One region of the Prevotella sp. P4-98 genome, then DNA from elsewhere that is predicted to be linked to it. Evidence: riboswitches for the same ligand, from Rfam matches in the RefSeq annotation. Region 1 holds a riboswitch; the other holds the start of a gene.

Region 1 (7,872 bases):
CCTCCGAGTCCGTTCAAACGGAGTTGCGACCCCATGGCATTAGGTGCCATGGAGAGTTGCGGCATGGTATGTGTGAGCGCATCAGCAAATGTAGTGATGCCTTGCTCTTTGATTTCCTTCGCCGAGAGTACGTGCACCGGTGTAGCAGTGACTCCCAAACGCTGATGATGCCCCGACCCCGTCACTACAACGGGATTGAGGCTCATCTGTTTGTCAGCATCTGCCGATCCGCTTTTGCTGTGGATCTGTGCCGATGCAACTATTGCGTTTACTGATAAGGCGAAGATAACGAGTAGTCTGTTGGTCTTCAAAGTTTATCAGATTTTATGTTTGTTTCTGGTTTATTCGGGGTTCTTTGAGTGATAGTAATCCACAGTTTCAGCGTTCTTGGTGTGTGCTTTATAGAGTGCGCGGACATTGGCAAACTCAAGCAGACCCTTTACAATTCCCTTGTCGTCGGTATAGCTATCGTCCTCGATGGTATATCCCATGTGTTTGAAATACATCTTCCAACTGGTGTCTTCAACCTCACCTTCGTCGTTGGTCTCAAATCCATTGTCCCAAGCATCGTCGTCACCAGCCATATCGTTGTGGGCGTGGTCACCGGCGATAGACATCAACGGAGCGCAATATACCTTACCGCTGGTGATGCCATCGTTGGCCATGCGCTGGTGAACGTGAGTTTTGAAGTTCTCCTTCATATCAACAGTTCCTACATAGTAGTTAGAGTTGTAAGCCTTCAGGGCTGTTTCCAACTGGGTGTAGCGAACATTAGCTTTGTAGGTATCGTAGGTGTCGGGGTTACCGTGACCCATGAACAACAAAGCGCCTTTCTGTGCATAAGAACTGAAGTTGTCGTTGAGTGCCTTAGCCAACTTATTCACGTCTGAAGGATATTCAGCCATCAGAGGATAGCCCAGCTTAAGGGTCATGGTGCTCAGATACTTGTCGTCGAGGTCACCGTTAGAGTTGTTAGCGAAGTCTTTCATAGCGTTGATGACACGTGTGTATTCTTCTCCGGGAATCACCTGCATAGACTGAACGATGATTTCCTTATACTGCACACGTCCGAAAGCCTCCAGCCAGTATTTTGGCTCATAGAAGTTGCGGGGCTTTACGTGTTCGCCAGCCATAGCACGGTTGATACAGATAGCTGAAGAGAACGACAGATAGACGTCGTAACCAGGGAATTCTTTCTTGTATTCCTCTACGGTAAGGTCGAAAGCATCGTATGCCTGCTGCCATGTCGAACCGAATGCAACGACGAGAATAGCCTTGTCGTTTTTCTTCTGTGACTTAACGGTAGCATCTACTTCCTGCTGGTAACGCTCCATGTTTGACAGTTGTCCGCCCTTGGAGTCATCGTCGTCGTCACCACAAGCAACGAATGTTGAGGCAGTCAGCAATGCTACGGCTGCCATCATGAGAAATTTAATCTTCTTCATTGTCTTTTTGTTTGTTATAATGTTGATTATTAAAAATGTTTCTAATCTTCTTTCCTTTCGCAAATCTGACAGTCAGCGAGGCGAAAAGCGTAGTACCCGATGTATTGGTACCGAGGTGTAATCCGTGTGGAGTTTTATCCACATAGTTGAAAATATTATCCACTCCAGCCTCTATACGGTAGGTCATGTGTTTGCTTTTTCCAAGGTCGTGGGTGGTGCTGAGACGCCATATCTGGTATCCCTTACCGTTGCCGTTGGTCTGATAGTAGCGTTTGGTTGACATCTTGCCATAGATGCCGACACCCATCTGATAGTTGGTGGCAAACTGATGGTTCCATGTAGCGAAGACGTTGGCTTTATGGTGTGCCATGCCATCGATGGTGACATTGACCATTCTGTCGTGTGTGGTGTCGTAGATATTGGCTTTGGTATCAAGGTAACTATACCCTGCCCCGATACTCAGATGGTCTGTGGTGTATCGCAGATTGACATCCACACCATAGGTTTTGGCATCTTCCATGTTGTGATAGCGACGCACTTTACTGAGCATCTCACCATACTGTTGGCGGTAAACGTCTGGTGCTTCGCTCTTGGGTATGGTTACCAAGGCTATCATATCATCCACCTTATTATAATATCCCGTAACAGATACGTTGAAATGACCTATGGTATATTCGCCGTTTAGCGAGAAGTAATTGCTGGTTTGTGCCTTCAGGTCTGGATTTCCCAAAAACAGAATGATGCCGCTCATGTCGCGTGCATACTGGTAATTGAGCTCTTTGATGGTGGGTGTCTTAAATCCCTGGCTCCACGATGCTCTAAGTCTGAAGTCGCCAAGTTTAAGCATGGTAGAGAGTTTGGGGGTAAGTTTCCATCCGAAACTCTCGTTGCGGTTGAGTCGGAGTCCGGCTGTCACCTGGAGGATGTGCAGCAGTTGGAGTTCGTCTTGCACATAGATGGCCTCGGTATTATCGTCGGCGGTGCGTCCTTTGATGCTTGCAGGAGCTTTGAGATAATCGTAGCGTGCCTCAATACCGGCGCTGAGTTTGTTGGTTGGGGTGAGTGCAAACACACCTTTTAGATTAAACATGGTGCGCTCCTGATTGCTCATCAGCAGTTTTTGTCCGGTGAAATAGGGGTAGTCGAGAATGAAGTTGCCATCTTCATCGAAGCCTTCTGCCAGTGTTGTCGAGGTGAAAGCGTGGTAATAGGCATGTTTGTTCCAACTGACATCTGCCGTGACGAGGTCACCGCGATTAGTGGTCCATTGCATGCCGGCAACGGCTGAAGCGTTCTTATACTTTAGGTCGTAGTTATAGACATCATATTTGGGATATTTGCCGCTCTTGCGGTATATACCCTTCTGATACCATGATCCTTCGGCATAGAGTTCTAATTGTTGGGTGGGATTCCATGCCAACCGCTCTGCTATCTGCCAATTGGTAAACTCGTTTGCAGTTTTGCTTTTCGAGTCGGTGACGGGTGTTGCCGAACTTGGTGTATGTTCGGTGGCGGTATTCTGCCATCCGTCGTTGTGCTGAAGTTGAAAGTTGGTGTATGATTTCCATTGTCCAAAGCGCAGGGCAATGCCGTTGTGCTGTCTCATATCGTTATGCGATCCGTAGCGTGTCTTGTTTTCAAGCATCACGCCTTCATTATGCTTACGGGTGATAATATTGATGACTCCGGCTATGGCATCGCTTCCATAGAGTGCCGACGAGGCACCCTTGACAATCTCGATACGCTCAATATTGTTGGGATCGATAAGTCCGAGGTCGTTTTGTCCGCCTACATCACCATGCAGGCGCTTACCGTCGATGAGTATTAGGATATAGGAATTGCCCAGTCCGTTCATCTGCATTTGCGATCCCATGTCGCCCTGTTCGAAGTCGAACGATGCTGACAACTGGGAGAGTATGTCTTCGATGCTGCGTCCGGCAAAGGTTTTCAGCACCTGCCGATTGATGACTTCGGTCTGTACCGGAGCATCTTTCAACAAGTGGCGCGTACCAGTTCCTGTCACCACAACCTCTTGCAGCGACTCCTTGCTCTCAATGGTTTTCTGTGCTAAAACCGGCGGACACACTACTATAGCAAGTAGCAGACCCGCAATGTTTCTGCAAGTCATAATACTTTTATAAGTCATTCTAAAATAAAATAGGAAATTGTCAACCCTTAATCCTGAGGGCGCAATGTCTTGTCTGGGCGTTTGCCTGAGATAGAACATATAAGGCAGGTCTTCTGGCTCTCCCCAGTCTGTCATACCTTCCCGAGTTGCCTCAGTGGCGTTATACTGACAAACTTGCTTCAAAGGGGGATTACAGCTGCAGGTACAGCTCCGGTCTTTCACCGGATTCCCTTGCATCATACGGCATCTGCCGTTGATTGCCTTTTCTTTCCGGGTGCAAATGTAGTCATTTTATGTTATATGGCAAAAAAATCATAGAAAAATCGGATTATTATCCTCCTTTTTTGTAATTTCGCACCCATGAAGCATACTTTCGCCCAATTTCTAATAGCGGCACCGGCATCTGGGTCGGGCAAGACCACCATTTCCATTGGTATGATGGCGGCGCTGGTGCGTCGCGGCAGGGTGGTGCAACCGTTTAAGTGCGGTCCCGACTATATCGATACAAAATATCACGGTATGGCGTGCCACCGATCGTCATACAACCTCGACCTCTTCATGGCGACAGATTCGCACGTGAAGGCTATCTACTCTGAGGCTTCGCGCGGTGCCGATATATGTGTGGTGGAGGGCATGATGGGACTTTTCGATGGCTTTCAGCGCCAGCAAGGCAGTGCGGCACATGTGGCAGCCACACTCCATTTGCCGGTAATACTGGTGGTAGATGCCAGCCATACGGGCTATTCGGTGGCACCACTGCTACAGGGTTTGGCGCGTTACGATGCCGATGTCCATGTCAAGGGTGTTATATTCAATAAGGTGGGAAGTCCACGCCACGACCTCATGCTGCGTGAGGCGGCAGAAGATGCAGGGTTGATGTGTCTGGGATGTGTACCGCGCCAGCGACAAGCGGAGGCTTCGTCGCGCTATTTGGGACTGGACTTTAGTCGTACCACGGATATGGACGAGATGGCAGACCTTGTGGAACAGCATGTGGATATAGACCGGTTGCTACTGCTGACAAGTGGCGAGAAACCGCAGGAAACTATCGACCATCACACCGATAGACCACTATCAGACTGCCACATCGTAGTGGCTCGCAACGACGATTCGTTTTCGTTTGTCTATCAGCACCATATCGATTTACTGCAACGCTTGGGCAGGGTTACCTTTTTCAATCCTGAAGACAACCAGCCGATACCGGCGGACACCACCCTACTCTATCTGCCGGGAGGCTATCCCGAACAGCATTTAGAGGCATTGCAACGCGCCCAACAAACCAGAGCGAGCATACGCCGCTATGCCATCAGTGGCGGAAAGATACTGGCGGAGTGTGGCGGCATGATGTATCTCTGCAAGAATATCGTCAGCGACGAAGGTACGTACGAGATGTGTGGCGTACTGCCCTACTCTATTGGCAGCCGAAAGAGCGACCGAAAACTATCTTTAGGCTATCGCCGCGTGACAGTTGGAGAGAAGGAATATCGCGGTCATGAGTTTCATTACTCCCAGTTTTTGCCGCCACTGCCCCGCTCCGGCGCCGATGTGTTCAACGCTCGCAATGAGCAAACGCCTTCGCCGTTTATCATCGAAGGCAATGTGGTGGCGAGCTATACCCACTTGTATTGGCAGGACGAAGTGCCGTTCTTTGGCAAATGACAATAAACCACAGTAGGACAAAAGACCTTTGTTGCCACTGCTACACAATAATCATAACGTACTGATATAATGTACGTTTCAACACTTTTCAACATACTTTCCTCAGCAAATCAATTTGTTTTCCTCAGCAAATCAATTTGTTTTCCTCAGCAAATCAATTTGTTTTCCTCAGCAAATCAATTTGTTTTCCTCGGCAAATCAATTTGTTTTGCTCAACTACATGACGTTTGCAGCCATGCTGAATGACGTTCTCGATGACGTTGAATGACGTTCTCGATGATGCTGAATGACGTTGATGACTATGCAATTTCAATGAGTTTGGTCAGCAAATTCATTGAATTTCCTCAGCAAATTCATTGAAATTGGTCAGGAAATTCATTGAGTTTGCTGAACTATATGGCACTTATGAGTATTTAATCTTCTATATACCAATAGGTTACGTCACATCAAAAAACCACTGAAAAACAGGGTATCAGGACGATACGCAACCCACTGTCTGCTGAAACAACTGTCAGCTACGGCTGAGAAGTGATGCGGAATGAAAGAAAAACAGTCTCCGACAAACAGCGTGTCGGAGACTGAAAAGAGTAGGGGATATCAACTGTTTGGAGTTGAAAAACTATAGAAAGTACTACTACCTGACATTGTTGCCAGCATAAAAACATCGGCTGGAGAAAACACAGACTTAATATGCCTGCTCGTGAACACCTTTCACAGCACGACCACTGGGGTCGTTCAGATGTTGGAACGAACGGTCCCATGCCAATGCTTCGGCAGTGCTGCATGCCACGCTTGGCACACTTGGAACACTGCGAGCTGCACTATCGGAAGGGAAATGCTCAGCAAAAATGCTGCGATAGTAGTACTCTTCCTTATTCTGTGGCGTATTGATGGGGAAGCGCTCGGCGGCATGTGCCATCTGTTCGTCGGTCACAGCGGCTGCGGTAACGGCTTTCAGCGTGTCGATCCACGAGTAGCCCACACCATCGGAGAACTGCTCCTTCTGGCGCCATGCCACTTCATCGGGCAACATATCTGCAAAGGCTTGACGCAAAATCTTCTTCTCCATCATCATGCCGGGACAGAGTTTTGCCTCAGGATTGGTGCGCATAGCGATGTCGAGAAACTCTTTGTCGAGGAATGGTACACGACCTTCCACACCCCATGCAGCAAGACTCTTGTTGGCACGGAGGCAGTCGTAGAGATAAAGCTTAGAGAGCTTGCGCACCGTTTCTTCATGGAAAGCACGCGCATCGGGCGCTTTGTGGAAATAGAGATAACCGCCGAATATCTCGTCGGCTCCTTCGCCAGAGAGTACCATCTTAATACCCATCGACTTGATGACACGGGCAAGGAGATACATCGGAGTAGAAGCACGTACGGTAGTGACATCGTAGGTCTCAATGAAATAGATGACATCGCGGATGGCATCAAGGCCTTCTTGAATGGTATAGTTGATTTCGTGGTGGACTGTGCCTATGTGGTCGGCCACCAAACGGGCTTTGGCAAGGTCGGGCGCTCCCTTCAATCCAACGGCAAAACTATGAAGACGGGGCCAATAGGCTTTGGTCTTACTGTCGTCTTCAATACGCATATCGGCATATTTCTCGGCTACGGCTGAGATGATACTGCTATCGAGACCACCGCTGAGCAACACGCCGTAGGGTACATCGCTCATCAGTTGGCGGCGTACAGCGGCTTCAAGACCGTCATGGATAGCAGTCACACTGGCCTTATTGTCCTTCACCTGGTCGTAATCCATCCAATCACGATGGTAATACCGATGCATCTTTCCCTCGCCACTCCAGTAGTAATGGCCTGGCAGAAATGGTTCGTAGCGGTCGCACTGACCTTCAAGCGCCTTCAATTCAGAGGCTACATAGACCTTGCCATCGGCATCATAGCCGATATAAAGAGGGATGACACCTATCGGATCGCGGGCGATGAGAAACTCATCGCGCGTTTCGTCGTAGAGTGCGAAAGCGAATATGCCATTCAATTCTTCAAGGAAATCGATGCCACGATCGCGATATAAGGCTAAAATAACCTCGCAATCGGAACCGGTTTGAAATTGGTATTGATCCTTATAGCGCTCGCGAAGGTCCTTATGATTATAGATCTCGCCATTGACGGCAAGCACTTGGCAGCGATCGGGACTATAAAGAGGTTGCTGACCTGACTCAGGATCGACGATAGACAAACGTTCGTGGGCGAGAATGGCATGGCCTCCACAATAGATACCGCTCCAGTCTGGACCACGATGACGTATTTTCTGACTCATGCGCAAGGCCTTGTCGCGAAGGGCTTGCGTTTGTTCTTCCACATGGAAGATGGCTACTATTCCACACATGATGATATTGTTGTTTTTATGTTTGCGTTGAGGTTAGGATAGGGGAGTGGCTGGATTAGCCTGCAGCCACTTAGGGCTGCAGGGTGAATCCAAACACGAAATAGGCTTTCTGATCACTGGGATTGGCCACCACCTGACCGAAGATAGGCAGGGTGAAGTGGTCGGTGATCTGAATGTCTTTAGAGGCTTTGAGGGCAAGATTGGTAACCGCAAAACCTGAAGTGTTGTAAGTGGTGGTGGCAAAAGGCACAGCACCGGCTGTGGCTGTCCAATCTACACCGCCCAACTTA
Region 2 (7,872 bases), on a different contig from region 1:
AAGTTTTCTACGCTCTTGATATTTCATTACACAAAGGACGTGAGCGTATAGCTCGCATAGTAGGGCGAGACACAGCCAATCTTACAGCTCAGGAGGTACGTTCGGCAGCATTAGAAACCATGTCAGAAAACCTAAGCGATGGTGTCGTGGCGCCACTCTTTTGGTTGGTACTACTGGGCGTGCCGGGAATGATGGCATATAAAATGGTCAATACTCTCGATTCTATGATAGGTTACCATAATGAACGCTATCTTCGTTTTGGAACTTGGGCAGCACGCATTGATGATGTAGCCAACTACATACCAGCTCGATTGACAGCATTGATGATGATATTGACTTCAAGTTTTTATTGTTGGTGGAGCAGGTTACGTTTTGTAGCAAAATATGGCAGAATGCATGCAAGTCCTAATAGCGGCTATCCAGAAGCTGCATTAGCATCTATTCTTGATTGTCGTTTTGGTGGATCTCATGATTATTTTGGTCAACGTTTTTATAAACCATATATCGGAGACTGTGATCGCCAACTAAGTACGAAAGATATGATCATTGCCATTGGTGTTAACCAAAGAGTCGAGATTGTTATGATGGTAATTGTATGTGCATCGATTTTGTTTTGAGTACAGAAAAAATTGATATTTCTTTGTTTTTGAGATGTAAACTATAATATTTATCAAATGGCTATAAGTTCACAATCGAATCATAGGAAAAAACTTAATCCACTAATGTTTGTGGGAACAGGAAGTGATGTTGGAAAGAGTGTTGTAGCTGCTGCGTTTTGTAGAATATTTCGGCAAGACGGATATCGCCCAGCTCCATTTAAAGCACAAAACATGTCGCTCAACTCGTATGCCACTCCCGATGGATTAGAATTAGGACGCGCTCAGGCTGTACAAGCTGAAGCGGCAGGAATCCCTTGTGAGGCCGATATGAATCCCATCTTGCTGAAACCGCAGTCTGACCATACATCGCAAGTAGTCTTGTTGGGACGTCCTGACAGCAATCAGTCTGCTGGAAGCTATTTTCGAAAGGAAGGACGAGATCGCTTTCGTAATGTTGCTCATGAAGCATTTAATCGTTTGGCATCCCGTTTCAATCCTATTGTGATGGAAGGGGCAGGAAGTGTTTCAGAAATCAATTTGCGCGAGGTAGATATTGTCAATATGCCTATGGCTCTTTATGCCCATGCAAATGTAATTCTTGTTGCAGATATTGACCGCGGTGGCGTTTTTGCTAGTATTTATGGCAGTATTATGTTGATGACACCTGAAGAACGAAGTCACATTAAAGGTATTATTATCAATAAATTCCGTGGAGACATCAGTCTCTTCGAATCAGGCGCGAAAATGATAGAGCAACTATGTGGAATACCAGTTCTCGGTATCCTGCCTTATTTTCATGATATTCATATTGAAGAAGAGGATAGTGTCTCGCTGCAGGTTAAGTCGAGACAGGCTGTAAAAGGCAAGGTAAATGTTGCAGTAGTATTGTTGCGCCACATGAGCAATTTTACAGACTTTGATGCATTAGAACGAGATTCACGACTGCATCTTTATTATACCAACAATCCTGCTGATCTTGAAGATGCAAATATCATCATCGTTCCTGGATCCAAATCTACGATAGATGATCTTTGTCTGTTACGTCAGAATGGAATGGCAAAAGCTGTTGTAGAAGCACGAAAACGTGGCGTTACGGTGCTAGGCATATGTGGCGGCTATCAGATCTTGGGAAAGGAAGTACGAGACCCGACTCATGTCGAGGGTGAAATCGAGCGATTGCCAGGGTTGGGACTTTTGCCTGTCGTGACAGTTATTGGTGGTGAAAAAACTACTCGACAAGTTACATTCCAATGTCCTACGCTGGTAAAAGATGAAAATGTCAAGCTTCGCGGTTATGAAATTCACATGGGAACGACAACACTTGATGACAATGCTCAGTCGATGAATCTATTTAATAACCAAACAACTGATGGATGTTTCGTTGATGATCGCTGCATGGGCACCTACATTCATGGAATACTTGATAATGCACCTATTGTTGATGTTTTATTGTCACCATATCTGAAAGATGCTCAACAGCAGTCTGTCTTTGACTATGAAACCTATAAAAACCAACAATATGATTTGTTGGCAGATCATGTTAGACAACATGTTGACATGGAACGCATTTATCACATTCTTACTACGTCTGATTAGCTTTAACTGACAGATAAAGCAGATGTCGCATTTGTGGCAAAAGAAAGAAAAACATAATTCTTCTTTGTTTTTCGCTTACAAATTCGTAATTTTGCAAACGCATTGAGAATAGAAGGGAATGAGGTGAAAATCCTCGACTGTCCGGCAGCTGTAAACAACCCTATATCGACGTGAACAACAAAGTCACTGGTTTGTTACCGGGAAGGCGTTCGCGATCAGGTTGACAAGTCAGAATACCAATTCCAAGCAAAAACAAAATTTTTCATCGTACTCTTGGGCTAGGCGATGAGATATTTATAAATATGAAGAAATTCAATTTGTCGATAATTGCAATGCTTGTCTCTGTAAGCGCAATGGCGCAGACAGACACCATAACAAGCCGTGTTCATCAATTGAAAGAAGTGACTGTGACTAAGAGTCAGCGCAAGCGAATGCTCACAAGTACAGCACCTTTGCAAATGATGGACCGAAAAGACATGCTTACTATGGGAGTAACAGATATGGCAGACGCACTTCATCGAATGTCGGGCGTTACGCTACGCGACTATGGCGGTGCAGGAGGCATGAAGACCGTGGCTGTGCGTGGTTTTGGAGCAAAGCATACCGGTGTAAGTTATGACGGTGTTATGCTTAGTGATTGCCAGAGCGGCGAAATAGACCTTTCTCGTTATTCGCTTGATAATGTCGCCAAGTTATCGTTGGTAATTGGTGATAATGATGATATTTTCATTCCTGCACGTCAGGCGGCATCATCAGCAGTTCTCAACATACAGACATTGCCTTTACCTTCTGATGAAAGAAAACCGCATTTAACTTCTCAGTTGAAGATGGGGTCATTCGGATATGTTAGTCCCTATTTGCGATATGAACAGAGTTTTTCTAAGGCCTTTGCCGTGTCTGCTGTAGCTGAATATATTTATGCCGAGAATGATTATCCTTATGAGATTAGAAATGTAAAGACTGTGACGAAAGATCGTCGTACTAACAGTCTCATGAGTAGCGGACATGGCGAGTTAAACTTTTCATGGCAACCTCATGCAACAAATCGATTGACAGGTAAGATTTACTATTATGACAATTCACGTCAGTTGCCTGGTATCGTCCATTATTATACTAACGTAAGTGGGGAGACTCTTCATGACCGCAACTTCTTTGTACAGGCGGGGTACCAAAAACGTTGGGGAGATACGTGGGCGTTGAAAACCATTGCCAAAGTAAATTGGTACGAATCTATCTATCGCGACAAACTAATGCCTGGCGCTGTTAACGATGCAAGTTATTGGCAACGGGAATATTATGCTTCTGCTGCCCTGCTGTTTGTCCCAACGAAACATTGGGCAATGGATTATTCTGCAGATTATTCTTTTAACAATCTGAATGGCAGTTCATGGCGCGCCATTATTGGACATCCGTTTCGCCATAGTATTCTTCAGTCCGTTACTGTAAAATATCAAACTGGTCGTTGGGTCATGACGGGAAAACTGTTGCATTCGCTTTTTATCAACCGTCAGAAGAACGTCGAACAGACAGATCGTACCGATGTGCAAATAAATTCTGCACGAAATATGCGTCGTCTCTCACCATCGCTGTCGTTGTCATACAAACTGCTTGAAGATGAGGAACTCTTTCTGCGTGCCAGTTACAAAAATATTTTTCGTTCTCCCACCTTTAATGAGAGTTACTACTATCATTATGGCAGTACCGAATTGAATCCCGAATTAACTGACCAGTGGAATATAGGTGTGACATACTCACCTCATCTCTCACGTTACACTACTGCAACGCTTATGTTTGACAGTTATATCAATAAGGTGAAAGACATGATAGTAGCAGTACCATATAATATGTTTGTTTGGACGTGTATCAATGTCGGTAACGTGCGCAGTATAGGCATCGACGCAACAATGCAGGTTGAACACCAGTTCAATAAAGCTCATGGGTTGATGCTCTCTGGAAGTTATAGTTTGCAAAAGGTGCAAAACCGAACTAATCCTGAGTCGCCCAACTACAATAAGCAGATTGCCTATATGCCTCAACATACAGCAAGTGGTTCTGTTGCTTATGAGAATCCTTGGATAAACTTAATACTGCATGCGACAGGTATGAGTAGCCGTTGGCCTAACAACGAGCATTATCCTTCAACAATGATAGAAGGCTATGTTGATTTTGGCTTGACAGCATATAAACAAATCCATTTTGGAAACCATCATGTAGAAATTCGTGGAGATATTAAAAATCTCTTTAATAAACAATACTGTATCGTGGCTCATTATCCGATGCCCGGCAGAAGTTGGATGATATCAATCAATTACAAATTATAATTAAATTATTTATTCAAAATGAAAAAACATTTATTAAGTATGGCAGTACTGCTCATGGGAGCAGCTATGTTTACCGCCTGTGATGACAACGACAATGAACAGCATGAATACATTGTTCCTGTAACAAAAGGTGCATTTCTTCTATGTAGTGGAAACATGAGCGGCAACATCGATGGTAGCGTTTCATACCTCGATTATACCTCTAATCAGGTTGCCAACAAGCAGTTCCAAGCACAGAATGGTCGTTCCTTAGGTGGTACTCCTAATGATGCTTTGGTTTATGGTAGTAAGATGTATATTGCCGTAACTGGTGAGAATACTCTTGAAGTGGTTGATGCCAAGACCTTGAAGTCTCTCAGACAGATCAAGACCAATGTGACTTTTGGTGAGGGTTGTCTCAAACCTCGTCACCTTACAGCTTCAGGCGACAAGGTGTATATTTCATTCTACGGCAAGTCTGAATCTTCGTATGATGAGAATTGGAACGCTACAACTAAAGGTAATGGATATGTAGTTGCAATTGACACCACAACATTCACTCGACAAGGTATCTATGAGGCTGGTTCTTTCCCAGAGGGCATCAGCGTGGCAGATAAAAAACTGTATGTCTGCAATTCTGATTATGCAGCATGTACCAAACCTTCTATTTCTATTATCGACCTGACTACAGGTTCTGGAAGTCTGATTAAGAATGATAATATTGTCAATCCACAGAAGATTGTCTTGACTGCTGCTGGCGATATGTATGTACTTGATTTTGGAAACTATGGCGATAAGAAGTCTGGTGTATATAAGATTACTGCCAAAAATAACGAGGTGACACGTCTGATGGATGCCAACGACATGGATTGCATTGGTAGCAATATCTTTGGTTATTATACTGAGTTCGACGCTTCTTACAAACCAGTCAAGACTACTTATCAGGTCTATAATCTTTTAAGCCAGGGAACATCTACTTTCTACACAGATACTAATAACGAGATTATCCCTGCATGTATTGGTGTTGATCCGGTTGTCGGTACCGTGTTCATTGCTTCTAACGTGAAGAATGCTGATACTGGCAAAACTGATTATAAGGCAAATAGCAAGATCTTCATGTTCAACGTTGAATATTCACAACAGGGCGTTTTTGTATCCGCTTCAAAGAATGCTAATGTGTGGGGCGCTACTGCAGGTGTAGGTCCTTGCGCTTTTGCTTTCAACGTTACCACTAATGTGATCAAATATTAAATAGACAGAGATGCGTCAGTTCATCCTGTTTGGAATGATGACCGTGTTGCTGTCATCCTGCGGAGGCCGAATGGCCGAAGTGCAGGATGGTGGCGACACGCTTCATTTAAAATATTCCTCTTTGTTGACTATTGTGCGTCATGAGGGATATACGATGGCTCAAATCCGTAATCCTTGGAAATCAGGGAAGACTCTTCATACCTATGTATTGGTTCCGAAAGACGAACAGTTACCAGATCAAGCATTACTGCCTGCACAGGCTACCATTATCCGTACACCCGTAGAGCATTCTGCCGTATTTACCACAGTTCATTGTTCTTTACTCGGTATGCTTGGAGCACAGGACAAGATAGTGGCTGTTGCTGATTTGAAATATATCAAACTGCCATTTGTCCAACAAGGGGTAAAAGCTGGTAAAATAGCAGATTGCGGTAGTGGAATGCAACCCATGGTAGAGAAGATTATGGATGTGAAGCCCGATATAATCATGCTTTCTCCTTTTGAAAACAGCGGTGGCTATGGAAAGGTTGAGGAAATCAATATTCCTATTGTAGAATGTGCAGAGTATATGGAAAACTCTCCGTTGGCACGTGCAGAATGGATGCGATTCTATGGATTGCTTCTTGGACGTGAACAGGAGGCAGACAGCCTTTTCGCTTGTGTAGATAGCTGTTACCACATGCTTCAACAACAAGCTTCAAAGGCTCGTCATGGAGGACATCGCCGTACTGTGCTTTTCGACAAGATGACAGGTTCTGTATGGCATGTTCCCGGTGGACGCAGCACCATTGGGCAGATGGTTAAAGATGCGGGTGGTGACTACCCTTGGGAGAACGATACCCATGGAGGAAGTCTGGCTCTGCCCTTTGAGAATGTTTTAGAACGAGCTGGCGAAGCTGACGTCTGGCTGTTCCGTTATAGTAGTGACCATACCTATACGAAGGCAGATCTCTTAGGGGAGCGCGACGGTTATAAGATGCTGAAAGCATTTCGTCAGAATGAAGTTTATGGATGTAATGTAGAGAAGACATCTTTTTATGAAGAAACTCCATTTCGTCCTGACCTATTGCTTTCTGACATCATCCAGATACTTCATCCGAATTTGATCCAATCAAAACACTTACGCTATTTCGAAAATACAAAATGAACAAAGGCTACATTTCATGCATCATGCTTGGCATCATGGTGCTCTTGTTTTTTGTGGTGAGCCTATTGATTGGTTCTGTCTCGATTCCTGTGAGCGAAACATTTCGCATTCTGATTGGAGAAGAGTCCGTCAAGCCCAGTTGGCAGTATATCGTGATTGAATCGCGCCTCCCTCAGGCTGTTACTGCCATGCTTTGTGGTGCTTCTTTAGCTGTTTGCGGACTTATCTTGCAAACGGCGTTTCGTAATCCGTTGGCAGGTCCCAGCATTTTTGGTGTTAATAGTGGTGCAGGCCTTGGTGTAGCCTTGGTGATGTTGTTCTTCGGTGGAAGCGTTTCGGCTGGAACTGTCAGCATTGGCGGTTTCATGGCTGTTCTTCTTGCTGCATTTGCAGGAGCTATGGGTGTCATGGCGTTGATCTTTTTCTTTTCCACATTGGTGCGAAGTCATGTGATGTTGCTGATTGTTGGCATAATGATAGGATATATGGCTGGTTCTGCCATTTCCTTGCTCAATTTTTTTGCAACAGATGAAGGGGTGAAATCGTATATGGTATGGGGAATGGGATCTTTTGGAGGTGTTTCGCTGAAAATGCTTCCTACTTTTAGTGTGATAACTTTGATAACCTTGGCTGTTTCTTTAGCTCTTGTCAAGCCTCTCAATGCCTTGGTCTTGGGAGATCGCTATGCTGAAAACCTTGGCGTAAACATTATACGTGTACGCAACTGGCTGTTGCTGGTTACAGGTGTCCTTACTGCTGTAATCACGGCTTTTTGCGGTCCTGTGGCATTTATCGGTTTGGCAGTACCGCATATTGCGAGATTGGTGTTGGGAACAGACAATCATCGGGTTCTTCTTCCTGCTACAATTCTGACAGGAAGTGCTGTGGCTTTGCTTTGCAATATATTGACGGTATTACCTGGTGAGGGGGGGATAATACCTCTTAATGCCATTACGCCCTTGATAGGAGCACCTGTTGT

Evidence for each region. A riboswitch is a leader RNA that binds a small molecule or an ion and turns the genes downstream of it on or off. The one in region 1 is predicted to bind cobalamin.
Region 2: it holds a riboswitch for cobalamin, as region 1 does, so the genes downstream of both, CIK96_RS00400 (TonB-dependent receptor) here and CIK96_RS06735 (TonB-dependent siderophore receptor) in region 1, are expected to answer to the same signal.

The regions. Positions count from the first base shown of each region.
Region 1 is NZ_NPJC01000046.1:68,853-76,724, forward strand. It holds gene CIK96_RS06725 (TonB-dependent siderophore receptor) at 1-311, opposite strand, end outside; gene CIK96_RS06730 (sirohydrochlorin cobaltochelatase) at 342-1,445, opposite strand; gene CIK96_RS06735 (TonB-dependent siderophore receptor) at 1,432-3,573, opposite strand; cobalamin riboswitch at 3,659-3,853, opposite strand; gene CIK96_RS06740 (cobyrinate a,c-diamide synthase) at 3,934-5,232, shown strand; gene asnB (asparagine synthase B) at 5,918-7,582, opposite strand; gene CIK96_RS06750 (hypothetical protein) at 7,653-7,872, opposite strand, start outside.
Region 2 is NZ_NPJC01000001.1:81,877-89,748, forward strand. It holds gene cbiB (adenosylcobinamide-phosphate synthase CbiB) at 1-617, shown strand, start outside; gene CIK96_RS00395 (cobyric acid synthase) at 675-2,195, shown strand; cobalamin riboswitch at 2,265-2,455, shown strand; gene CIK96_RS00400 (TonB-dependent receptor) at 2,498-4,516, shown strand; gene CIK96_RS00405 (YncE family protein) at 4,556-5,746, shown strand; gene CIK96_RS00410 (ABC transporter substrate-binding protein) at 5,757-6,893, shown strand; gene CIK96_RS00415 (iron ABC transporter permease) at 6,890-7,872, shown strand, end outside.